3 regions of the Streptomyces sp. NPDC026575 genome follow, and region 2 is predicted to be linked to each of the others. Evidence: riboswitches for the same ligand, from Rfam matches in the RefSeq annotation. Region 2 holds a riboswitch; each other region holds the start of a gene.
The links. Region 2 has a riboswitch for cyclic di-AMP ahead of ACZ4NB_RS07510 (transglycosylase family protein). Riboswitches for the same ligand answer to the same signal wherever they lie in the genome.
Positions count from the first base shown of each region.

Region 1: linked by a shared signal. The riboswitch ahead of ACZ4NB_RS06140 (M23 family metallopeptidase) and the one ahead of ACZ4NB_RS07510 (transglycosylase family protein) in region 2 are both predicted to bind cyclic di-AMP.
Region 3: linked by a shared signal. The riboswitch ahead of ACZ4NB_RS27520 (C40 family peptidase) and the one ahead of ACZ4NB_RS07510 (transglycosylase family protein) in region 2 are both predicted to bind cyclic di-AMP.

Region 1 is NZ_JBVHQM010000003.1:413,007-420,813, reverse strand. It holds gene ACZ4NB_RS06160 (PrsW family intramembrane metalloprotease) at 1-843, shown strand, start outside; gene ACZ4NB_RS06155 (peptidylprolyl isomerase) at 1,012-1,293, shown strand; gene ACZ4NB_RS06150 (hypothetical protein) at 1,440-1,745, shown strand; gene ACZ4NB_RS06145 (aldo/keto reductase) at 1,864-2,823, opposite strand; gene ACZ4NB_RS06140 (M23 family metallopeptidase) at 3,002-4,126, opposite strand; cyclic di-AMP (ydaO/yuaA leader) riboswitch at 4,138-4,282, opposite strand; gene ACZ4NB_RS06135 (DUF2332 domain-containing protein) at 4,574-5,734, shown strand; gene ACZ4NB_RS06130 (PP2C family protein-serine/threonine phosphatase) at 5,764-6,906, opposite strand; gene ACZ4NB_RS06125 (AraC-like ligand-binding domain-containing protein) at 7,116-7,807, shown strand, end outside.
Region 2 is NZ_JBVHQM010000004.1:295,209-303,015, reverse strand. It holds gene ACZ4NB_RS07525 (DUF501 domain-containing protein) at 1-62, opposite strand, end outside; gene ACZ4NB_RS07520 (FtsB family cell division protein) at 171-623, opposite strand; gene eno (phosphopyruvate hydratase) at 849-2,135, opposite strand; gene ACZ4NB_RS07510 (transglycosylase family protein) at 2,443-3,096, opposite strand; cyclic di-AMP (ydaO/yuaA leader) riboswitch at 3,104-3,273, opposite strand; gene ACZ4NB_RS07505 (LysM peptidoglycan-binding domain-containing protein) at 3,524-4,564, opposite strand; gene ACZ4NB_RS07500 (cytochrome P450 family protein) at 4,844-6,118, opposite strand; gene ACZ4NB_RS07495 (LysR family transcriptional regulator) at 6,333-7,208, opposite strand; gene ACZ4NB_RS07490 (MFS transporter) at 7,349-7,807, shown strand, end outside.
Region 3 is NZ_JBVHQM010000022.1:8,203-16,009, reverse strand. It holds gene ACZ4NB_RS27530 (M23 family metallopeptidase) at 1-1,463, shown strand, start outside; gene pcrA (DNA helicase PcrA) at 1,560-4,040, opposite strand; cyclic di-AMP (ydaO/yuaA leader) riboswitch at 4,306-4,488, shown strand; gene ACZ4NB_RS27520 (C40 family peptidase) at 4,496-5,665, shown strand; gene ACZ4NB_RS27515 (hypothetical protein) at 5,834-6,187, opposite strand; gene ACZ4NB_RS27510 (C40 family peptidase) at 6,512-7,648, shown strand; gene ACZ4NB_RS27505 (alpha/beta hydrolase) at 7,704-7,807, opposite strand, start outside.

The DNA of each region.
Region 1 (7,807 bases), on a different contig from region 2:
GCCGCCGCCGTCCTGCTCCTCTACCGCTTCCGCCGCACCGACTTCGACGGCATCACCGACGGCATCGTCATCGCCGGCATCACCGCCACCGGCTTCGCCTTCACCGAGAACATCCTCTATCTGGGCAACGCCTTCGGCCAGGACCAGTCCATGGGCCACTCCGGCCTGGACTCGCTCACCGCCGGCACCTTCTTCGTCCGCATCGTCGTCTCCCCCTTCGCGCACCCGCTCTTCACCATCCTCACGGGCCTCGCCCTCGGCATAGCCGCCACCCGCTACCCCCGCCGCCGGGCCGCCCGTATCGCCCTCGCCGCCCTGGGCCTGCTGACCGCCGTCCTCCTGCACGCCATCTGGAACGCCGCCTCCACCCTGGGCGACCTCGGATTCCTGGTCGTCTACGGGCTCTTCATGGTCCCCGTCCTGCTCGCCCTGACCTGGCTGGCGGTCTGGACCCGCGGCCAGGAACTCCTCTCCCTGCGCGGCTACCTCGCCCCGTACATCGCCGCCGGCTGGCTCGCCCCCACCGAACCCGCCGCCCTGTCCTCCCTGACGACCCGCGCCCTGGCCCGCGACCTGGCCCACCGCGCCCAGGGCCCCGCCGCCGCCCGCGCCGTCACCGAATACACCGCCGTCGCCACCGCCCTCTCCTTCCACCGCCGCCGCGCCCACCTCACCGGCCCCACCCCCGACTTCACCACCCGCGAGCGGCACCTCCTGGAACACCTGCGGCACTACCAGCCGTGGGGGCGTCCGGCCCTGACGTGCGCGCTGGGGCAGAAGGACGGGGGCGGCGACCCGAGCGCGGCGGCGGACGCCTGGCCCACAGCGAAAGGTCCTGCCTGATCGGTCGAGGTGTGATCGTCTGTGAGATGGTGCAGCCTGACTTACGAAGGCGGCCTATGGGAGGGCAGCGGGACCTGTGGCGGGTGGGGGCCGTGATCGCCACCACCTGGAAGGTCCCGGGCTCGTACCCCTTGGCGGCATTGATGTGTACTCGAAAGGGTGTAACAAATGGCTAGGGCAACCGCACGTCACATCTTGGTGGACAGCGCCGACAAGGCGTCGGAGCTCAAGACGCAGATCGAGGCCGGAGCGGACTTCGCCGAGCTCGCCAAGCAGCACTCCACGTGCCCCTCGGCGCGCCAGGGTGGTGACCTCGGTGCGTTCGGTCCGGGGCAGATGGTCCCCGAGTTCGACAAGGTCGTCTTCTCCGCCCCGGTCGGCACGGTCCAGGGTCCGGTGAAGACCCAGTTCGGGTTCCACCTCCTCGAAGTGACCAGCCGCGAGGACTGAGGCGACGCCGTTGCCCGGCGCGGCCTCTCCCGGGCTGTGGCAACGAGGTACGGCAGCAGGCGTGCGTCTTCCACAGCACGGTCGCGGCCACCGCGGTACGCCCCCGCGTAGGCTCGGGGAATTCGACCCCGAGCGGGAGGTTTGTGATGGCCGGCGTACCGACGAGTGTGGTGGCGGCGAGTGGGCTGCTGGGCGGCTACGGCGTGGCCCGGTGGACCAAGAAGCGGCCCCTGGGTGGGGTGGCGCTCGCCGCCGCCGGAGCTGTGGCGGCCAAGGGGTGGCAGGAGAAGGCCGGGCCGAAGACCGCGGCGGCGTTGAGCGGTGCGTATGTGGCGGCCTTTGTGGGGTCGCATCCGCTGGCGAAGAAGATCGGGGCCTGGCCTTCGGTGTTCGCGGTCGCGGGCGGGGTCGCGCTGGCGTCGTGGGTCGCGGTCGACCGTCGGGGGAAGTGAAGCCGGCGGGGTGAGTGATGCCGGCCGGGGTGAGTGAGGCCGGCGGCCGGCGCGCGTACGGGGGCGGGGCAGGGCATCGGACGTGCCCCGCCCCGCCCCCGCGCACGCGGTGGGTGGATCAGGCCGAAGCCTCGTTCAGAAGGGCGAGTTCGGACTCCGTGAGCGTCAGGTCGGCGACGGCCAGGAGGGGCGCCAGCTGGCCGACCGTGCGGGCGCTGGCGAGCGGCGCGACGACGGTGGGCCGGGCGGCCAGCCAGGCGAGGGCGACGGTGGCGACCTCGGCCTGGTGCGCGGCGGCGACGGTGTCGAGGGCCTGGAGGACGCGCGGCCCGCGCTCGGTGGCGAGGTACTGGCCGGCCTTCGCGGAGCGGGCGCTGTCGACATCGGTGCCCGGGCGGTACTTGCCGGTGAGGAAGCCGGAGGCGAGGGCCCAGTACGGGACGGTGCCCACGCCCTCACGGGCGGCCAGGTCGGCGAGTTCGCCCTCGTAGGTGTCGCGCGAGACCAGGTTGTAGTGCGGCTGGAGGGCGACGTAACGGGCCACGCCCTCGCGGGCGGAGAAGGCCAGGCACTCCTCCAGGCGCCGCGCGGAGATGTTGGAGGCCCCGATCTCACGGACCTTGCCGGCCTGGACGAGCTCGTCGAGCGTGCCGATGATCTCCGAGACCTCGACCGATTCGTCGTCGTAGTGGGTGTAGTAGAGGTCGATGTAGTCGGTGCGGAGACGGGTGAGGGATTCGTCGACCGCGGACTTGATGGTGGCCGGGCTCAGGCCCTTGTAGTCGGGGTGGGCACCGACCTTGGTGGCGACGACGACCTCGGAGCGATTGCGGCGGGAGGCCAGCCAGTCGCCGATGACGGACTCTGATTCGCCGCCCTTGTTGCCGGGCACCCAGGCCGAATAGGCGTCGGCGGTGTCGATGAAGTTGCCACCGCCTGCCGCATAGGCGTCGAGCACGGCGAACGACTCGGCCTCGTCGGCCGTCCAGCCGAAGACATTGCCGCCGAGGGCGAGTGGGGAGACGGCGAGCGAGCCGAGGTTCCGGCGGTTCCGGGGGGTGGGATGTGTCGAGGTCATGCGTTGTTGCAGCGTGGACAGGAGGGAAGTTATTCCCGGGGAGGGAGTCAAGGGGAGGGAGTCAGGGGGAGTCGGGGGGAGGTCGACCGATGCGGGCGAAGGCTTTGGGGCGCCATGAGGAAAGCCCCGGGGATTCCCCCCGGGGCCCGCACTCGGAAGACCTGAACTTCCCGAGACCTCAGACGTTCACGCCGTGATCGCGCAGCCACGGCATCGGGTCTATGGGGTTGCCGGCGTCGGGGCGTACCTCCAGGTGGAGGTGGGGGCCGGTGACATTGCCGGTGGCGCCGACGCGGCCGATCACATCGCCGGTGTTGACCTTGCCCGAGGTCTGCACCATCGAGGACAGATGGCAGAACCACAGCTCGGTGCCGTCGTCGAGGGTGAGGACGATGCGGTAGCCGTACGAACCGGCCCAGCCGGCCTGGGTGATGGTGCCGGAGTGCACCGCCTTGACGGGTGTACCGGTCGGTGCGGCGAAGTCCTGGCCCGTGTGGTCGGCGGCCCAGCGGTCGCCGGCCTGCCCGAAGCTGGCGGTCAGGGTGTAGGAGGCGACGGGGGTGATGAAGCTCTTGGCCAGTTGGGCCAGCCGTTCGGCCTCCGCCTTACGGCGGGCCGCCTCCTCGGCCTTGCGCTTGGCCTCCAGCTCCGCCGCCTTCTTGGCGGCCGCGGCCTTGTCCGCCGCGGCCTGGGCCGTCTTCTGGGCTGCGGACGCTCGCGTCGCGGCCTGCTTGACGGCGGCGTCCTCGGCCGCTTCGCGGGCCTGCTCCTCGGCGGCGCCCTGCTGCGCGTCGGCCTGCTGGAGGATGCGGCTGCGCAGCGCCTCGCCGGCGTTGGCGCCCGTACCGGTCGTGCCGGTCTGGGTGGCCTGGGTGAGCGGGCCGGTGGCGTCGCTTCCGGAGTCTGCTGCGCCGGAGTCGGATATGAGGCCGCCGATCCCCGGCAGGGCTTCGGCGTCCGGGAGGCTGTCGGAGATCTCGTGGGCCATGCCGCCGATGTCGGGCATGGAGATCGGGACCGGCGGACGGTCCTCGGCGGTGGCCATGCCCCCCGCGCCGACCGCCGCGATGACGCCGACGCCCAGGACCGTGCCGCTACGGGCGAGTCCGCCGCCGCGCTGCTTGGCCACCCGGTGCTTGCCGCGGACCGGGCGGAGCGACTCCTCTGTGGGGTTCCACTCCTCCCATGGGCCGTCGCCGTCTGTGTCCGCTATGCCGTCCGGATCACCCGGGCCTTCGAAGGCACCTCGGGGGTCGAGTCGGTATGCGGACGGAGCCTCGGGGGCAGGCATGTTGGACGCCACGGGGGCGCACTCCTTTCCTTCCTTCTCGCCTACCGGGTTAGCTGACGGGTTCGGAGCAGGAAGGTCTCCTACGGGCCACTCTGGCGGAGGCGCCCGATTCACCCCAAGGTGGTGGTTCCCCGGTTCCCTTGGTGCAGTTCGAAGTGCTGGAGGAGCGTGAAAAGCGCGTGCGGGATTCGGCGTCGGCGCGCGGTGCCGCCTCTTGCGACGGCTGGGACGACCGCGCTGCGTTATCGGACAGTAATAGAGGACGTGGTCGTTTTCCAAGCCTTCCCGGGAATCCTTATCCGTTCCGCACGAGATCTGGCAGGGACTTTTTCGGTCAGCATGCCCACAAAGCGGGCGAGTTGACTCTGCACCTCTAAACGATCTCGTGCTGATTGTGCGTCAGTCGTTATGCGGAGGGGCGCCCGCCGGTTACGGAACGTGAGGGCGTAACGTCGGATCATGGTCGTCAACGTCGAGAGCGCGGGGAACACCGTGAGCTCCGGAAACGTCAAGGGCGGTATCGGCCGGAGCGCGGCGGCGGATCTGGCGGAGCGCTACCGGGAGTTCTCGTGGCGGGAGGCGCGGGGACGGTCCGACGCCCATGCGGAGCTGACCGCGCGGATCAGCCAGGACCCGGAGTTCTGCGACCTGCTGTCGGGTTCGCTGCCGGCCGGCAACAAGCAGCAGCCGAACCTCCTGCTCGCCGCCGTCCGCCAGCTCGACGGCCCGCACGCGGAGCAGGGCCCGCGCGATGAGGCGGCCTACGGACGCTGGCGCGAGTGGACGGTCCGGCACTGGGACGAGGTCCGCGCGGTGATCATGCAGCGCGCCACCCAGACCAACGAGCCGGCCCGCTGTGCCACGCTGCTGCCGCTGCTCGCCCGGCTGCCGCAGCCGCTGGCGCTGCTGGAGGTCGGCGCGTCGGCCGGGCTGTGCCTGCATCCCGACAGCTACCGCTACCGGTACGAGTCCGCCTCCGGGTACGACTCGTACGAGGGGCTGCCCGCGGGCGCCCCGCGGCCCGTCGAGGTGGGGGCGCCCGACGGCCCGGTGGAGTTCGTCTGCCGTACGGACTGGGCGCCCGAGGAGCTGCCCGGCCGGCTGCCGGAGGTCGTCTGGCGGGCCGGTATCGATCTGAATCCGCTCGACCCCGTCGGCGCACCGGACGATCTGCGCTGGCTCCAGTCGCTCGTCTGGCCGGGCGAGGGGCAGCGCGCGGCGCGGCTCTTCGCCGCCGTCGAGGCCGTACGGGCGGCGCCGCGGCCGCGGATCGTACGCGGTGATCTGATCGACGAGCTGCCCGCGCTGGCCGCCGCGGCACCGCCGGAGGCGACGCTGGTCGTCTTCCACAGCGCCGTGCTGAACTACCTTCCGCCGGCGCGCCGCGAGGAGTTCGCGCGCCTCGTGCGGTCGCTGCTCGACGGGCGGCCCGGCGGCGGGCACTGGATCTCCAACGAGCACCACTCCGTCCTGCCGTGGATCACCGCGCCGGAGCACCGCTCCGGGCGCCCGGAGGACGGACGGCTGACCCTCGCTCTCGACGGGCGGCCGATCGCGCTCACCGGCCCGCACGGCGAGAGCCTGCACCGGCTGCCGGAAGCGGCGGCGCCAAGAGGCTGACCGGCCCCGCCCCTTACGCGCCGCGCCCCCTACTCCCCCATGGGCCGCTGCACCGCCAGCAGGGCCATGTCGTCCGCCGACGCTCCGCCCGTATGCAGTGCCACGTCCTCGACGAGGGTGTCCAGGAGGGCGTCCGGGCCGGGGAAGCGGCGGCCGCGCAGCCGGTTCGAGGGGTCGTAGAAGCGGCCGCGGAAGTCGCGGGCCTCGGTCATGCCGTCGGTGAAGAACAGCAGCAGCGAGCCGGCCGGGAGGAACGTCTCGTCCGAGCGGTCGGGCCAGCTCGCCACCTCGCACATCCCCAGGGGCAGCGCCGGCGCCCCGGGGGCCAGCTCGCGCAGCCCGCCGTCCGGGGTGAGCATCAGGGGCGCCGGGTGGCCCCGGTTGAGGACCCGCAGCACGGGCCGCCCGTTGGTGGGGATCTCCGCCAGCACGGCAGTGGTGAACCCCTCGAACCGGTCCAGCCCTCCGCGCCGCCTGCCCTCCCGCTGCAGCGCCCGCTCCAGCCGGCCGGCCACCGCCTCCAGGGTGGCCTCCTGCTCGGCCGCCTCCCGGAAGGCGCCGATGACGACCACCGCGGCCTCCACCGCCTCCAGGCCCTTGCCGCGTACGTCGCCGACGATCAGCCGCACGCCGTGCGGGGTGTCCTGCACCGCGTAGAGATCGCCGCCGATCCCGGCGTCCGCCCGCGCGCCCACATAGCGGGCGGCGATCGCGAGCCCGGCCAGCCGCTCGGGCGGCAGCGGCAGTACGGCGCGCTGGGCGGCCTCCGAGACGTCCCGTACGGACGCCAGACGGGCATCGCTCGTCCGCACGACCCGGTTGATGCCCAGCGCGAGCAGGGCGACGACGAAGACCGTGGCGAGCTCCGTCATCGACTCGTGGTAGTTCGGGGCGGTGCTGCGGTACGTCACCCCCCAGAGCTCGCCGGCCATGGCGGCGACGGCCGCCAGGGCGGTGCTGGCCAGCGACAGCAGCGGCGCCGCGACCAGGGGCGCGGCGGCGAAGAAGGGGGAGGCGGTGTAGCTGGGCGGGGTCCCCAGGTCGAAGGCGAGGCCGGCGGCGATCAGCAGGGCGGGGAGCCAGCGCGCCAGGCGCCGCACCGGCGGGGGCATCCGCTCACGGCGCGCCCGCCGCTCCCCGTCGCCCGTAGGGGGCCCGTCGACCTGCCGCATCCGCACCGGCCTCTTCCGCTCCCGCCCGTCTTCCGTACGAGCAGCGGCGTGTCGGCCGCCTCGACTCCCCAAGGGTTGCCGGTGCCAGGCCGTGCGGCGAGCCGTCGGGGGCCGGACGGGTCATGGGCCGGGCCTCGGCGTCGACGTTCATCAGACGCTTATCCCTGTCCGTGATCATCCCCCTGGGCGGGCAGCTTGAAGGGGGAGACATGTTGAACGAGACGGTTTTCCGGAGTGAGGACGTGCCGGCGGCGGACCGGCTGTCCTACTGGGCGGAGCGTCTGGAGCAGACCCATGCTCCGATACATCTGAGCAGCGACCACGCCGACGACTTCCGGGCCACCCAGCGCGTGCTGGACCTCGGCGCGGTGTCCGTGTGGCCGGCCACGATCCCGCAGGTGGTGATGCGGCGCACCCCGCGGCTGATCCGGCAGTCCGACCCGGAGCTCTACCACCTCTCCTTCGTCGTGGGCGGGACGGGAGCGGGCCGGTGGGACGGCCACGAGGTCGTCTACCGGCCGTCCGACCTGGTCATCAACGATTCCTCGCTGCCGTGGGAGATCCGCGGCGGCAGGGCCCCGGTCACCACGGTGGGCGCGGAGATCCCCAAGGCGCTGCTGCCCCTGCCGCGCGGCGGGGCCCGTCGCACGGTCCCGCGGCGCATGACGACCCGGTCGGGGATCGGCGCGCTGCTGGCGCAGTTCCTCCTCCGGCTGAGCGCGGACACCAGCCCGTACCAGCCCTCCGACGGCCCCCGGCTGGGCACGGTCCTGACCGACCTGGTCACCGCGCTCTTCGCCCACGCCCTCGAAACCGACAGCGCCCTCCCGCCGGACACCCGGCGGCGGACCCTGACGCTGAGCATCAAGCGCTTCGTCCAGGAGCATCTGCACGACCCCGG
Region 2 (7,807 bases):
AAGGCCGCGATGTCCGCGGCGGTGGGCTCGGTGGGCTCGGTCTGGGGCGGAGGGGTTTCCATGTGCGCTTTCGGTGAGGTGGGTGGTGGGGCGGCGGTGCGGACCGCCTGGTGTCGACAGTACGGGCTGCCCCGCGCCGGCGGTACGGCCCGAGGCGTACCGGCGCAGCCCTACCGCTTGTCGGCCGCGTCGACGGCGCTCCACAGATTCTCGTACCAGGGGCGCCGCGCCGCCTGCGGTCCCCTCGGGGCGGCGGCGGAACCGGAGCCGTCCTGGACGAGGTAGCCGGTCTCCCCCGGCATGACGTAGTGCAGCTGCCGGCGGGCCTGCTGGCGTACGTACTCCGGGTCCTGCCACCGGGCCCGCTGCTCGCGCAGCCGGTCCAGCTCGGCACCGGCGTCCTGGGCCTTGCGGCGCTGTTCGGCGATGTCGGAGCGCTGGGAGATGTACTGCCTTATCGGGTACGCGAGGGCGACCACCAGGGAGCACATGACCAGCGCCAGCAGGGCGGCGCGGCCGGTGAGGCGGTTGCGGCGGGGCGGGCGGGCTCGGTAGACGCGGGCGGCGGCCTGCTCGCCGAGCGCCTTGAGTCGGGTCGCGGTCGAGAACCGGTCCGCGGGCACGTCGTCTCCCCTTCACTGACTGACGCCGGACTGCATCAAGCAGGTACGTCCCCGGCAACGGTACGGGACCGTCGCCGAGGACGTACGCAGGTGCTCGGCCGTAACGTCAGCCGATCAGCCGTGACTCAGTTCGCTGAGCGCGGCACCGATTCAGTTCGCTGAGCGCGGCACTGATTCAGTTCGCAGAGCGCTGCACTGATTCAGTTCGCAGAGCGCGGCACTGATTCAGTTCGCAGAGCGAAACCGCGGGAAGGCGGAGCGGCCGGCGTAGACCGCGGCGTCGTCGAGGATCTCCTCGATGCGCAGCAGCTGGTTGTACTTGGCGACGCGCTCGGAGCGGGCCGGGGCACCGGTCTTGATCTGGCCGCAGTTGGTGGCGACGGCCAGGTCGGCGATGGTGACGTCCTCGGTCTCACCGGAGCGGTGCGACATCATGCACTTGAAGCCGTTGCGCTGGGCCAGCTCCACGGCGTCCAGGGTCTCGGTCAGCGAGCCGATCTGGTTGACCTTCACCAGCAGCGCGTTGGCGGAGCCCTCCTCGATGCCGCGGGCGAGGCGCTCGGGGTTGGTGACGAACAGGTCGTCGCCGACCAGCTGGACCTTGGCGCCGAGCTTGTCGGTGATGACCTTCCAGCCGGCCCAGTCGTCCTCGAACAGCGGGTCCTCGATGGAGACCAGCGGGTAGGCCGCCACCAGCTCCTCGTAGTACTCGGTCATCTCGGCGGCCGAGCGGTCCTTGCCCTCGAACTGGTACTTGCCGTCCTTGTAGAACTCGGAGGCGGCGACGTCCAGCGCCAGCGCGATGTCCTGGCCGGGGGTGTAACCGGCTTCCTTGATGGCCTCAAGGATGAGGTCCAGGGCCTCGCGGTTGGAGCCCAGGTTCGGGGCGAAGCCGCCCTCGTCGCCGAGGCCGGTGGCCAGGCCCTTGGCCTTCAGGACCTTCTTGAGGGTGTGGTAGACCTCGGCGCCCCAGCGCAGCGCCTCGGAGAAGGACTCCGCGCCGATCGGCGCGATCATGAACTCCTGGATGTCCACGTTGGAGTCGGCGTGCGAGCCGCCGTTGAGGATGTTCATCATCGGCACGGGCAGCACGTGCGCGTTCGGGCCGCCGAGGTAGCGGAACAGCGGGAGGTCGCTGGCCTCGGAGGCGGCGTGCGCGACGGCGAGGGAGACGCCGAGGATGGCGTTGGCGCCGAGCGAGCCCTTGTTGTCGGTGGCGTCCAGGTCGAACATCGCCTGGTCGATCAGCCGCTGCTCGGTCGCGTCGTAGCCGACGAGCTCCGGGCCGATCTGCTCGATGACGGCCAGGACGGCCTTCTCGACGCCCTTGCCGAGGTAGCGGTTCGGGTCGCCGTCGCGGAGCTCGATGGCCTCGAAGGCGCCGGTCGAGGCGCCGGACGGCACGGCGGCACGGCCCGTGCTGCCGTCGTCGAGGCCGACCTCGACCTCGACCGTGGGATTACCTCGCGAGTCGAGAATTTCGCGGGCTACGACGACGTCGATGGACGGCACGTTGTCTCCTTCATGGGTGTCTGGAGTTCTGCAGCACGAGCCTAACGGCCCCGGCCGCGTCCGCTTGCCCTTGGCCCGCTCCGTGGGACGAAAAGATGCCCAAAGGCGCAGTTCACGGGATGTTTCGCCACATTGTTCGCTGAGCGGAGAAAAGTGCGGGACGCGGCTGGTCACGGCGGTGCGCGCCGCACCTCATGGAGAAGCCCCGCCGCGGCGCGCTGGGGGGAGTGGCGCGCCGGACGGGGCGGTCTCACGGAGGAACGGGGCCCGCGGCTTCGGCGGACGGGAGTCCCGGTGAGCGGACGGCTCAGATGCTGAGCTGCTGACCCGGGAAGATCAGGTTCGGGTTGCCGCCGATGACCGACTTGTTGGCCTCGTAGAGCGACTTCCAGTTGGTGCCGTGGGCCTTGGCTATCTTGGCCAGGGTGTCGCCCGCCTTGACGGTGTAGTCGCCGCCGCGCTCGGACTTCTTCGGGGCCGGCTGGGCCTTCTCGGCCTTGGGGGCGGCCGGGGCCTTCTTCACCTCGGGCTTGGCCTCGTCCTGCTTCGGGGCGGACTTGGTGGAGGTGTCGAGGTCGGGGGACGGACCACCGGAGGTCAGGCCGCCGGCACCGGCGCAGGACCAGGCGCCCGGGCCCTGGATGGCGAGGAGCTTCTCGGCGGCGGCGATCTGCTGGGCCTTGGTGGCCAGGTCGGCGCGCGCCGCGTACTGGGTGCCACCGGCGGCGGCCCAGCTGGAGTTGGAGAACTGCAGGCCACCGTAGTAGCCGTTACCGGTGTTGATCGACCAGTTGCCACCGGACTCGCACTGGGCGACCTTGTCCCAGGTGGCGACCGAGGCGGCGGAGGCGGACGTGGCGCCCATCAGCGGGACGGCGACGGCGGCACCGGCGACACCGGCGAGGGTGGCGACGCGGACGGCCTTGGAGGGACGACGGTGCTTGCCCTTGTTGATCAGCATGGTTCGTTCGTTTCCTCACCGACGCCTACGAGGTGAGCTGTCGGGTTCGGGCTGTGAGTCGCCCGGCCCGGCGCGCGTGGCGCACCTGGCTTCACCCCAAGCCGGCTGACCCGCTTTCACGGGCCTGACCGGCGCCTACCTTGGTTCCCCCGCTCCTGCCTTCGGCGCTTGCGCGTCAACTGCCTCCGACCACCGGCAGGATTCGGCGTGTGATCGAAGGGGCCCGCTTTGGCGAGCGGTCCTGACCGTAAGCAGTAATCCCCTTGGTGTTCAAACCCCACCTTCTGAACCAAGTTGACCGTTTTTGATCACGGGTTGGTCACATATCTGCAGGTGAGGGCCGTTATGGCAGCGGCGGGCGAATCCGCGCGCCCGCCGCCCAACGAGAGCCTTGTCTCACTTTCCCAAAGGGGACGAAGGCGGCGAACTAGCCCTCCGCATGCCCGAGATCGAGCCGCTGACCCGGCTGGATCAGGTTCTCGTCGGCCCCGATGACGCCCTCGTTGCGCTCGTAGAGCGCGGGCCAGCCGCCCGGCAGCCGGTGGGCCGCGGCGATGGCTGACAGGCTGTCACCCGGGCGCACGGTGTAGTCGCCGTCCGCCGGGCCCGTGCCGCGCCCGCCGTCGCCGCGCGAGGCGTGCCGGCCGCCGGGCGTCCGGTCGCCGTCGTCGCCCTCGTCCGGGTCCGCGTCGCCGCGGTGCTTGCCCTTGCCGGACGCCTGGCCGGGCGTACCGCCCGGGTCCGTGCGGTCGGCGTCGCCGGAGGGGTCGGCGGGACGGGAGGCGTCGTCGCCCTGGTCGTCGGGGGTGGCGGAGTCGGACGGCTCCGGGGTCTCTGGGGTGTCGCGGCCGTCGGACTCGGACGGCGCCGGCGTCTCCTGGGACGGCTCGTCGCCCGCGTCGCCGCGCGAGCCGTCGGACGACCCGTCGCGGGAGCCGCCCTGGGATCCGTCGCGGGACCCGTCGCCGCTCCCGTCACCGGACCCCTCGCCCTCGCGGTCGCCCTCATGGGCCTTGGAGTCGTCCGGGCCACTGGGCTCGTCGGACGAGCCGGTCGAGGGGGACCGGTCCCAGGGGGCCGGGTCGACGTCCTCGTCGGACGGGGTGGGCCGCGGCGTGCTCGTGCTGCCCGGGTCGACCTTCGGCGCACGGCCGTCCTTGGTGAGCCCGGCGTTGACCGCGCAGCTCGGCCAGGCGTCCGGGCCGCGGTCGTCGAGGATCGATTCGGCCACGGCTATCTGCTGGGCGCGGCTGGCGAGATCGGGGCGCGAGGCGTAGGCCCCGCCGCCGTAGTCGTCCCACATCTCCTGGGTCAGCTGCAGCCCGCCGTAGAAGCCGTTGCCCGAGGCGGCGCTCCACACCCCGCCGCTCTCGCACTGGGCGACCCGGTCCCAGGTCGCGGTGTCGGCGGCGTGTGCCCCACTGGCGGAGACCAGGGGCAGTGCGAGGCCCGCGCCGGTCACTCCCACCGTGACAAAGATGGCCGGTGCTTGACGGGGGCGACGGTGTCGGCCGTTCCCGGAACGCATGCGGATGCCTTTCGCGCGGCGGTTGAGTTGTTCGACGACCGTTCGATTCCCCACCCCATCGAGCGTCCGCTTATGCGGGTGCCCGCGTGAACGAATCGTGAATCCTTTCGACCGTCGGTCGAAAGGTAGCCGGGGTCACGGGTAGTCACAAGCCGGTGTAGCGCAGATCACGCGGAGGTCACGCTGCTGACGCTGCGTCACCTTCGATGGCGCCCCCGGTCAGGACCGCTCGGGCGTGAACTCCACCGGAAGGGACCGCAGTCCGCGCATGATGAGCCCGCCGCGCCAGCGCAGATCATCAGGATCCGTGGCAAACCGGATGTCCGGGAGCCGGGTCAGCAGCGTGGCGAGCGCGGTCTGCCCTTCGAGCCGGGCGAGCGGTGCGCCCAGGCAGTAGTGGATGCCGTGCCCGTATCCCAGATGCTGATTGTCACGTCGGGTCAGATCGAGAACATCGGGTTCGACAAAGCGTGACGGATCACGGTCCGCGGCGGCCAGCACCACCAGTACGGGATCGCCCTCGGCGATCCGCTGCCCGCCGAGCGTCAGATCCTGCGTCGCGAACCGCCAGGTCGCCAGCTCCACGGGCCCGTCGTAGCGGAGCAGCTCCTCGATGCCGGTGGTCAGCAGCTCGGTGTCGCCCGCCGCCATCGACTTCTGCAGCAGTTCGCGCTGGGCGGGGTGGCGCAGCAGCGCGTAGGTGCCGTTGCCGATGAGGTTGACGGTGGTCTCGAAGCCGGCGAAGAGCAGGATGAACGCCATCGCGGCGGCCTCGTTCTCGGTGAGGTGCTCGCCGTGGTCGGAGGCGCGGATCAGACCGGATATCAGGTCCTCGTCCGGCTCCGCCGTCTCCCCCAGGGACGCCCGCTTGCGGTGGATCAGCTCGGCGAGGTAGCCGCGCATCTTCTTCACGGAACGGGCGACCCCGCCGCGCGGCCCCCCGCCGTGGCGGATCATCATGCCCGCCCAGTCCCGGAAGTCGTCCTGGTCCTCGCGCGGCACCCCGAGCAGATCGCAGATCGCGTAGATGGGCAGCGGAAAGGCGAACTCATGGATCAGATCGGCCTCGCCGCGGTCGGCGAAGCCGTCGATGAGGTGGTCGGCCAGCTCCTGGACGCGGGGGGCGAAGGCCGCGACCCGGCGCGGGGTGAACGCCTTCGACACCAGCCGGCGCAGCCGGGTGTGGTCGGGCGGGTCGATGTTGAGCAGATGTGTCATCAGGTTGGCGCTGCGCTCGCCCGGGATGCCGACCTTGCCCTTGCCGTGCGCGGACTCGCTGTGGTGCACCGGGTTCTTCGACAGCCGGGCGTCGGCGAGCGCCTGCCGCGCCTCGGTGTAGCGGGTCACCAGCCATGCCTCGACGCCGCTGGGCAGCGCGGTCCGGTAGACCGGCGCATGCCGGCGCAGCCAGGCGTACGCGGGGTACGGGTCCGCGGCGAACTCCCAGGTGAACAGCTCGGGGGCCGGGCCGGCGGCCGCGGCGGACGACGTCACTGGGCAGCCCGTGGGCGGCTCGGCCCCGGCGCCGTCCGGCGCGCTCGCGCGGGAGTCGGCCGGTGCTTCGGCGGGGGCGGTGGGGTCAGGAGTGGCGTCCGGCTCGTCGTGCACCTTCCGACCGTAACCGGTGGGCGCACCACGGCGCGTCCCCCCGCCTCACGCGAGGTGCGGTGCCGGACGCCGCGGGCCCGGGGAGGTCGGAGAGACACCCCTACCCCGCCTGCACCCCCAGCCCCGCGAGGAACGCCACGGCCGCCGGCGACGGGCCGAGCCCGCTCCACACCACCCGCTCGGTGCGCTCCGGCGCCGGCCGCGCCCGCACGATGTGCAGCCCCGGCAGATCGGCGGCGATCGCCTCCGGCACCATGCCGATCCCCAGCCCGGCCCGCACCAGCTTCGCCAGGAACTCCACCGTGGTCACCTCGAACGCCACCTCCGAGGCCAGCCCCGCGGCCCGGAACGCCTCATCGCGCTGCCGCCGCGCCGCCGAACCCGCCGTGAAGTCCACGAAGGTCTCCCGTGCCAGCCGCGTCAGCGTCGTCCACTCCCGCCCGGCCAGCGGATGTCCCGGCGGCACCACCGCCACCAGCTCACCGCGCGCCAGCTCCCGCTCCCGTACGCCGTCGGTACGCGCACCGGGCACCAGCCCGACGAAGGCGACGTCCAGCGTCCCCTCCCGCACCTTCTCGATCAGCGGATCGCTCATCTCCATCTGCAGACTGACCCGCACCCGCGGATAGCGGCTGCGGAAGGCGCCCAGCTCGCGGGCGAGATCGACGGCCGCGACGGTCGAGATGGCGCCCACCGCCAGCCGGCCGCGTACCTCGCCGGTCGCCGCCGCCACCTCGGCGCGGGCCCGCTCGGCCGCCTGGAGCGCCTGCCGGGCGACCGGGACGAACGCCTCGCCGGCGGCCGTGAGCCGGACGCTGCGGCTGGTGCGGTCGAAGAGCCGGGCACCCAGCTCCTTCTCCAGCCGGGCGATCTGATGGCTGAGCGCGGACTGCACCACATGGCAGCGCTCGGCGGCCCGGGTGAACCCCCCGGTCTCGGCCACCGCGACCACGTACCTCATCTGCTGCAGCTCCATGCCCACCGATCCTAGGCGCATCGATCTCGATTCACGATGGATGAGATGACAACGATGTGTTGGACTCATCGACGGCGGGGCCCCAGGCTGGGAGACGCCCGCCGCCACAGTGGCCGCGGCGCATCACGGGGAGGTCGTCCATGGAACCCGAACAGGGACCGGAACCGCGCCGACTGGGCCGCGGCACCCTGCTGCTGATGTCGGTCGCCACCGGCCTGTCCGTCGCCGGCAACTACTTCGCCCAGCCCCTCCTGGGCACCATCGGCCACGACCTGCACCTCTCCGCCGCCACCGCCGCACTGGTGGTCACCGTCGCCCAGGTCGGCTACGGCCTCGGCCTGCTGCTGCTCGTCCCCCTCGGCGACCTGCTGGAGCGCCGCCGTCTCGCGGTGACGCTCTGCGCGGCCACCGCCGTGTTCCTGACCGTCACGGCGAGCGCGCCGAACGCCGCCCTGCTGCTGACCGGTACCGCCCTCACCGGCCTGGCCTCGGTCGCCGCGCAGGTCGTCGTGCCGTACGCGGCGACCCTGGCGGCCCCCGCCGAGCGCGGCCGGACCGTCGGCACCGTCATGACCGGACTGCTGCTGGGCATCCTGCTG
Region 3 (7,807 bases), on a different contig from region 2:
CGACGGCCACGGGCGGCGGGTACGCCACCGGCATCTACGACACCGGCGGTTTCACCTCGACGCAGTGGGACACCGGCACCTACGAGACCGGTACGGCCGCCGGCTACGACCCGTATGCGCACACCGCGTACGACACCCTGGCGCCGGGCGCGACCGCCTACGCCGGGGCGCACGACTCCGGCGCCTACGAGGCGGCCGCCTATGAGGCCACCTCCTACGGGCACGGCGGATACGACACCGGCACCCACGCCACCGGCGCATACGACACCGGCAGTTATCCGACCGCGGCACCGACCGGGGCGTACGAGACAACAGGCGCATATGAGACGGCCGGTGGCTACGAGACCATCGGCCGGCAGGCCACCGCGGTCGAGGAGACCGCCGCCTTCGAGGCCGCGGTCTTCGACACCTCGGGCTTCGAGACCGCGAGCTATGAGGCCACGGCGATCTGGCCGGCGGCCGACCCGGAACTGATCGCCGGGATCCCCGCACAGGCCGGTCCCCCGCCGGGCGACACCGACCAGTGGGAGACCGCCACTTGGGAAGCGGGCGCCGGGCACGACGACGGCTCCGACGATGACGGCAGCCCCGACGACGGCGCCGCCTCCGACGAGGCCGCCGCCGTCGCGGACGCCATGACCCAGGCGATGCCGGTGACCCCCGCGGACCCCGCCCCCGCCGGGCGCCGGGTCACCGGGCCGCCGGCCGGAAAGGCCGTCCGCGGCCGGGGCCGGCGGCGTCCGGCCAAGCGGTCGGCGCTGCTGACCGTCGCCGTTCCGTCCGTCGCCGCCATGGGAGTGTGCGGTGTGGCGGCCGCGTCCGTCGCCGGTATCGGCGGGGACGACAAGGACGACGCCACCAACCAGGCCGGGCCGGTGGACCCGGGGGCGGTCAAGCCCTCCGCGGCCAACAAGAAGCTCGACACCCAGCTCGCCGGGCTCAGCGCCGGCGCGGACGACTTCCGCGACCGGGCCAGCCGCACCCAGGAGCGGATCGACCTCAAGGAGCGCCAAGCGCTGGAGCGCAAGCGCAAGGCGGAGGAGGCGGCCCGCAAGGAGGCGATGCGGCCCAAGTTCGTGCTGCCGGTCAGCCAGCACGGGCTGAGCGCGCTCTTCGGCCAGGCCGGTGTGAACTGGATGTCCGTCCACACCGGCATCGACTTCCCGGTCGACTACGGCACCCCGGTCCTGTCCGCCACCGACGGCACCATCCGCACCCAGTGGAACTCCGCCTACGGGAACATGGCGATCGTGACCTCGCCCGACGGCACGGAGACCTGGTACTGCCATCTGAGCAGCACCAAGATCCGCTCCGGGTCGATCAAGGCCGGTGACCAGATCGCCTATTCGGGCAACTCCGGCAACTCGACGGGACCGCATCTGCACTTCGAGGTGCGCCCCGGCGGAGGCTCGGCGATCGACCCGCTGCCGTGGCTGCGCAGCCACGGGCTCGACCCGAACTGACCCCCGGCGTACCGTTCCTGCAACATCCGACGTGCCGTTCCCGCAGCGTCGGGCCGGCGCGCTCCCCCGCCTTGCGCCGGCCCCCCGGGCGCCCGCCTACAGCTTCTCTACGGGCGCGTACCGCAGCAGCAGCCGCTTGGGCTTCTCGCCGCCGAAGTCGATGGTCGCCTCGGCGTTGTCGCCGCTGCCCTTGACGCCGACGACGGTGCCGAGCCCGAAGCTGTCGTGGGTGACGCGATCGCCGACGGCCAGCGAGACCACCTCGCGGTCCTTGGTGCGCCGGGTCGCGAAGCCGCTCGGGCCCTTCGAGCGGGCCGACGAGAGCGTGGCGCCGATGCCCCCGCCGAGGCCGCCGGTGCCGCCGCCCCTGGACGAGAGGCCGCCCATGGTCGCCGAGGGCGTCGCCGGCCCCGTCCGCCGCCACTGCACGTAGTCGTCCGGGATCTCCTCCAGGAACCGGGAGGGCGGGTTGTACGACGGCTGGCCCCAGGCGCTGCGCATCGTCGAGCGGGTGACGTAGAGCCGCTCGCGGGCGCGGGTGATGCCGACATAGGCCAACCGGCGCTCCTCCTCCAGCTCCTTGGTCTGGCCCAGCGCCCGCATGTGCGGGAAGACGCCGTCCTCCATGCCGGTCAGGAAGACGACCGGGAACTCCAGGCCCTTGGCGGTGTGCAGCGTCATGAGGGTGATCACGCCGCTGCCCTCCTCGTCCTCGTCCGGGATCTGGTCGGAGTCGGCGACCAGCGCGACCTGCTCCAGGAAGTCGGCGAGGGTGCCGGGGTTGGCCTCTTCGCGGTCCTGCTCGAATTCCAGGGCCACGGCGGCGAGTTCCTGGAGGTTCTCGATCCGGGTCTCGTCCTGCGGGTCGGTGGATGCCTGGAGCTCGGCGAGGTAGCCCGTGCGCTCCAGGACGGCCTCCAGGATCGTGGCGGGCCCGGCGCCGGACTCGACGATCGTGCGCAGCTCCTCCATCAGGACGTTGAAGCGCTTGACGGCGTTGGCGGAGCGGGCCGCCATACCGTACGCCTCGTCGACCCGGCGCAGCGCCTGCGGGAAGGTGATCTTCTCGCGCGAGGACAGGGCGTCGATCATCGCCTCGGCGCGCTCGCCGATACCGCGCTTGGGGACGTTGAGGATGCGGCGCAGCGGCACGGTGTCCTCGGGGTTGGCGAGCACCCGCAGATACGCCAGGACGTCGCGGACCTCCTTGCGCTCGTAGAAGCGCACGCCGCCGACGACCTTGTAGGGCAGACCGACCCGGATGAAGATCTCTTCGAAGACGCGGGACTGGGCGTTGGTGCGGTAGAAGACGGCGACGTCGCCGGCCTTGGCGTCGCCGGCGTCGGTGAGGCGGTCGATCTCGTCGGAGACGAACTGGGCCTCGTCGTGCTCGGTGTCGGCGACATAGCCGATGATCTTGGGGCCGGCCCCGGCGTCCGTCCAGAGGTTCTTGGGGCGGCGGTTCTCGTTGCGCTCGATGACGGCGTTGGCGGCGGACAGGATCGTCTGGCTGGAGCGGTAGTTCTGCTCCAGCAGGATCGTCGTGGCGTCCGGGTAGTCCTCCTCGAACTGGAGGATGTTGCGGATCGTGGCGCCGCGGAAGGCGTAGATCGACTGGTCGGCGTCGCCGACGACGCACAGCTCGGCGGCGGGGATGTCGGCCGTTCCCCGGCCGACCAGCTCGCGCACCAGGGTGTACTGGGCGTGGTTGGTGTCCTGGTACTCGTCGACGAGGACATGGCGGAAGCGGCGGCGGTAGTGCTCGGCGACGTCGGGGAATGCCTGGAGCAGATGGACCGTCGTCATGATGATGTCGTCGAAGTCCAGGGCGTTGGCCTCGCGCAGCCGCGCCTGATACATCGCATACGCCTCGGCCAGCGACTTCTCGAACCCGTCGGCCGCCGTCTGGGCGAAGGTCTCCTCGTCGATGAGCTCGTTCTTGAGGTTGGAGACCTTGGCGCTGAAGGACTTGGGCGGGAAGCGCTTGGGGTCCAGGTCCAGATCGCGGCAGACCAGCGCCATCAGGCGCTTGGAATCGGCCGCGTCGTAGATCGAGAAGGAGGACGTGAAGCCGAGCTTCTTGGACTCGCGGCGCAGGATGCGCACGCAGGCGCTGTGGAAGGTGGAGACCCACATGGCGTTGGCGCGCGGGCCGACCAGCTGCTCGACGCGCTCCTTCATCTCGCCCGCGGCCTTGTTGGTGAACGTGATCGCGAGGACCTGGCCCGGGTGGACATGGCGCTCGGCGAGCAGATGCGCGATGCGGTGCGTGAGCACCCTGGTCTTGCCGGATCCGGCGCCGGCGACGATCAGCAGCGGGCCTCCGGCGTGCACGACCGCGGCCTTCTGCTCGTCGTTGAGCCCCTCCAGCAGCGCGGCCGGGTCGACGGGCGGGCGGGCGGCGCCGTCGCGGTAGTACGCCTCGGTGTGCACGGGCGCGTCGAACCTCCCGCCGAAGAGGTCGGCGGGGACCTCCTCCGGGACCGGCTCGTGCTCGTCCTCGGGAGGCGGCGGGTGCTCCTCCTCGCCCTTGGGGCCGAGGTCCGCCAGAAAGCTGTCGTCAAAGAGGCTGCTCATCGCCCACCGAGTCTAGGCCGCCGCACTGACAGCGCGCCGGGGAGTACGCGATTGTCCGTGCCGGGGCAGGTCAGGCGACCGGAGGCGGAACCGCCGGGGGCCGGCCGCTACCCGAACCCGACATCTGACGCAACACCCGCCGCCGCGCGTTCAGGTCACGAAAAGGTTTCGGGCATATCGAACATCAGCCTTCACAGGAGCCACACGAATTGGCTAACGTCCTCGCTCGGGCAGCCCGCCTCCCCGCGGTCGACAGCTTCCGCACGGGCCGCCCACGCCGAGTCCGGCCTGCCCTCAGGCACCCGGAGCCGGGGACCCACCAGCACCACCGGGGTGAATCGGTCCAGCGGCCGTCATCAGCGGCCGCACGGACCGTAGGGCAAGCCTTCCGTCAGCGACACCGCCCGAACCCGACAGCTAACCCGGTAGGCGGTCCACGGAAGGAGTTGCCGGCCTTGGCGTCCCATCGCAAGCCGCGCACCAGCGTTCTCCTCTCGCCCGGGAGCCGGCGTACGGCGGCCGGGCTCACCACCGCCGCGCTCGCCTCGGTCACCCTGCTCTCGCAGACCGCCGACGCCGCCCCCAGGGCGCCCAGACCCTCCATCGAAGAGGTCAAGAAGAAGGTCGACGACCTCTACCACCAGGCCGAGGTGGCCACCCAGAAGTACAACGCCGCCAAGGAGCGCGCCGAGCACCAGAGCGCCACCGTCGACGATCTGCTCGACGCCGCCGCCAAGCGCGCGCAGCGGATGAACGAGTCCCGGCGCGAACTGGGCACCTTCGCCTCGGCGCAGTACCGCACCGGCGGCATGAACCCGACGGCGCAGCTGATGCTCGCCAAGGACCCGCAGCAGTTCGTCGACCGCAGCCACCTGATGGAGCGGCTGACCAGCCGGCAGAAGCAGGCGGTCACCGACTACCAGGAGCAGGCGGCGGCCGCGGCGCGGCAGCGGGCCAAGGCCACCAGCAGCCTGGAGCAGCTGCAGCAGTCGCAGGCCTCGCTGAAGGAGTCCAAGCAGTCCGTCCAGGGGAAGCTGGCCGAGGCCCGGCAGCTGCTGTCGCGGCTCACCGCCCAGGAGAAGGCGCGACTGGCGGAGCTGGAGCGCCAGAAGGAGGAGGCGGCCCGGCGCAAGGCCGCCGAGGAGGCGCGCCGGCAGCAGGAGGCCGAGCGCCAGCGTCAGCAGGACGGCTCGACGGGCGGCTCCACGGGCGGCTCCACGGGCGGTCAGACCGGTGGCGGCACCAGCGACGGCGGCTCCACCGGGGGCTCGTACTCCACCAAGGCGGAGAAGGCGCTGGCGTTCGCCCGCGCCCAGATGGGCAAGCCGTACGTCTGGGGCGCCACCGGGCCCAGCTCCTATGACTGCTCGGGGCTGACGCAGGCGGCGTGGAAGGCGGCCGGGGTCGATCTGCCGCGGACGACCTGGGACCAGGTCAAGGTCGGCCAGCGGGTGGCGACCAAGGATCTGCAACCCGGTGACCTGGTGTTCTTCTTCGACGACATCAGCCACGTCGGCATGTACATAGGCGGCGGCAAGATGATCCACGCCCCCAAGCCGGGCGCCTACGTCCGCGAGGAGTCGATCTACTACATGCCGATCTACGGGAGCGTCCGCCCGGCCTGAGGCCGCGGCCCCGCCTCCCCGGAGGACCGCTCCTTTCCCCAGGCGCCCCAGGGCGCCCGACCAGGCCACCCCCCACGGTCACCCCCCACACGCCACCGCGCGGCCATCGGCTCCGGAATTCCGGAGCACGGTGACCGCGCGGTGTGCCGTAGTGGGGGGGTGCCGCCGTCAGGTCCAGAGCACCGCGATGAAGATGTTGGCGATCGTGAGCCCGCCCACCACGCCGAACAGCGGCGCGGGGACCTTCTCCTCGTCCCGCTTGACGTAGACCAGCGCCAGGATCACCACCAGGACGGCCATCTTGACGCCGATCTTGATGTTGTTGACCGGGTGGTCCTGGGCCTGGTTGAGGCCGACCAGCACGATGCCGGTGACCAGCATCGTCAGCGCGCCGTGCAGCATGGCCGGCACGAAGCGGGCGGTGCCCGCGCCCATCGCCTTCATCTGGGTCAGGAAGCCGCCCAGCAGGGAGGCGATGCCGATGATGTGCAGGCCGACGAAGACATTGATTACTACGTCCATAGTGCTGGATCGTAGCCGCCATATAGCACGCCCTTTCCGGCAGGGCGTCCGCAATCGCCGCTTCGGTCACGGCAGACCGGTCCCGGTGTGCAGGCGGCGGCGGTGCGGTCAACCGCGCACCGGCCGCGGTCGAAAGCGAACAATGCCAGCCAACCGGACTCACCCCCGTGACGCCCAGGCTTAGCGTCCTCCTCCAGGCGGCCGACATCCCGCCATCGCCGGCCTCCGCGCCAGTGTTCCGTCGGCCGCCCCGCCGAGAGGTGCGGCGACGGCCGGCTCCCCCGTTGCCGACCGCCGCCGCGCCCTCGGCCCGAAGGGAAGGAAGTGACGGCCACCGTGGCCTCGCACCGCAAGCCCAGGCAGCATCCGCTCGCCGCGCTCACGGGTGGTTCGCGCAGTGCGCGCACCGTCCGTACGGCCGCCACCCTCGCCCTCGCGGGCGCCGCCACCGCCACCGCCTTCGACGGCACCGGCCAGGCGGCCCCCTCCCCCACCCCCGACCAGGTCAAGGACCGGGTCGACGCGCTGTACCAGGAGGCAGAGGTGGCCACACAGAGCTACAACGGCGCCAAGGAAGCCGCCGACACCGCACGCGAGGAGCTGAGCAGACTGCAGGACGAGGCCGCCCGCCGGACCCGGAAGCTGAACACCGCCCGCGCGGAACTGGGCGCCGTGGCCGCGTCCCAGTACCGCGCGGGCGGCATCGACCCGACCGTTTCGCTGCTGCTGTCCGAGGACCCGCAGCGCTATCTGGACGGCGCCGCGGTGCTGGAGCGCACGGGCAGCCACCAGGCGGCCGCGGTGGCCGGTTACGCGCGCCGGCTGGGCAGCGTGCGGCAGGTCCGGCAGCGGGCTGAGGACACCGCGCAGCGGCTGGTGTCCACCGAGGCCGGGCTGAAGAAGCACCGGATCACCATCGTCCGCAAGCTGGACGCCGCCGAGCAGCTGCTGGACCGGCTGACCGCGGAGCAGCGGCGCCGGATGGCGGGCGCGGACGGTTCCCGGGGCGGCGCCCGCGCGGACCGGGGAACGGGCCGCGGTGACGGCCTGCTCGGCGGGATCCCGGCCGGCTCGGCGGCCGCCGCGGCCCAGGCGGCCGCGCTGGCCCCCGACTCCCGGGCGACGCGCGCCGTTTCCTTCGCCTACGCAGCCCTCGGCAAACCGTACGTCTGGGGCGCCACGGGCCCCTCGGCCTACGACTGCTCGGGCCTGACCCAGGCCGCCTGGGAGTCCGGCGGCGTCTCGCTGCCCCGCACCACCTACACCCAGATCAACTCCGGCCCCCGCGTCGACCGCTCCCAACTCGCCCCCGGCGACCTGGTGTTCTTCTACACCGGCATCAGCCATGTGGGCCTGTACATCGGCGACGGCAAGATGATCCACGCGCCCCATCCGGGCGCCCCGGTACGCATCGCGCCGATCGACCAGATGCCGTTCGCGGGGGCCACCCGGCCGGCGTAGGGCCGCCGGGCCGGCGCGGGGACTTTGGGCCCGCGCCGGGACTCCGGTGGAGAGGTCAGGGCTTGAGCTGTGTGCCCAGCCACCGGAAGACCTCCGGCACCTGCTGGCGCCAGACCGCCGTGGTGTGGCCGCCCGCGTTCGCCGGGATCTGCTGCACGG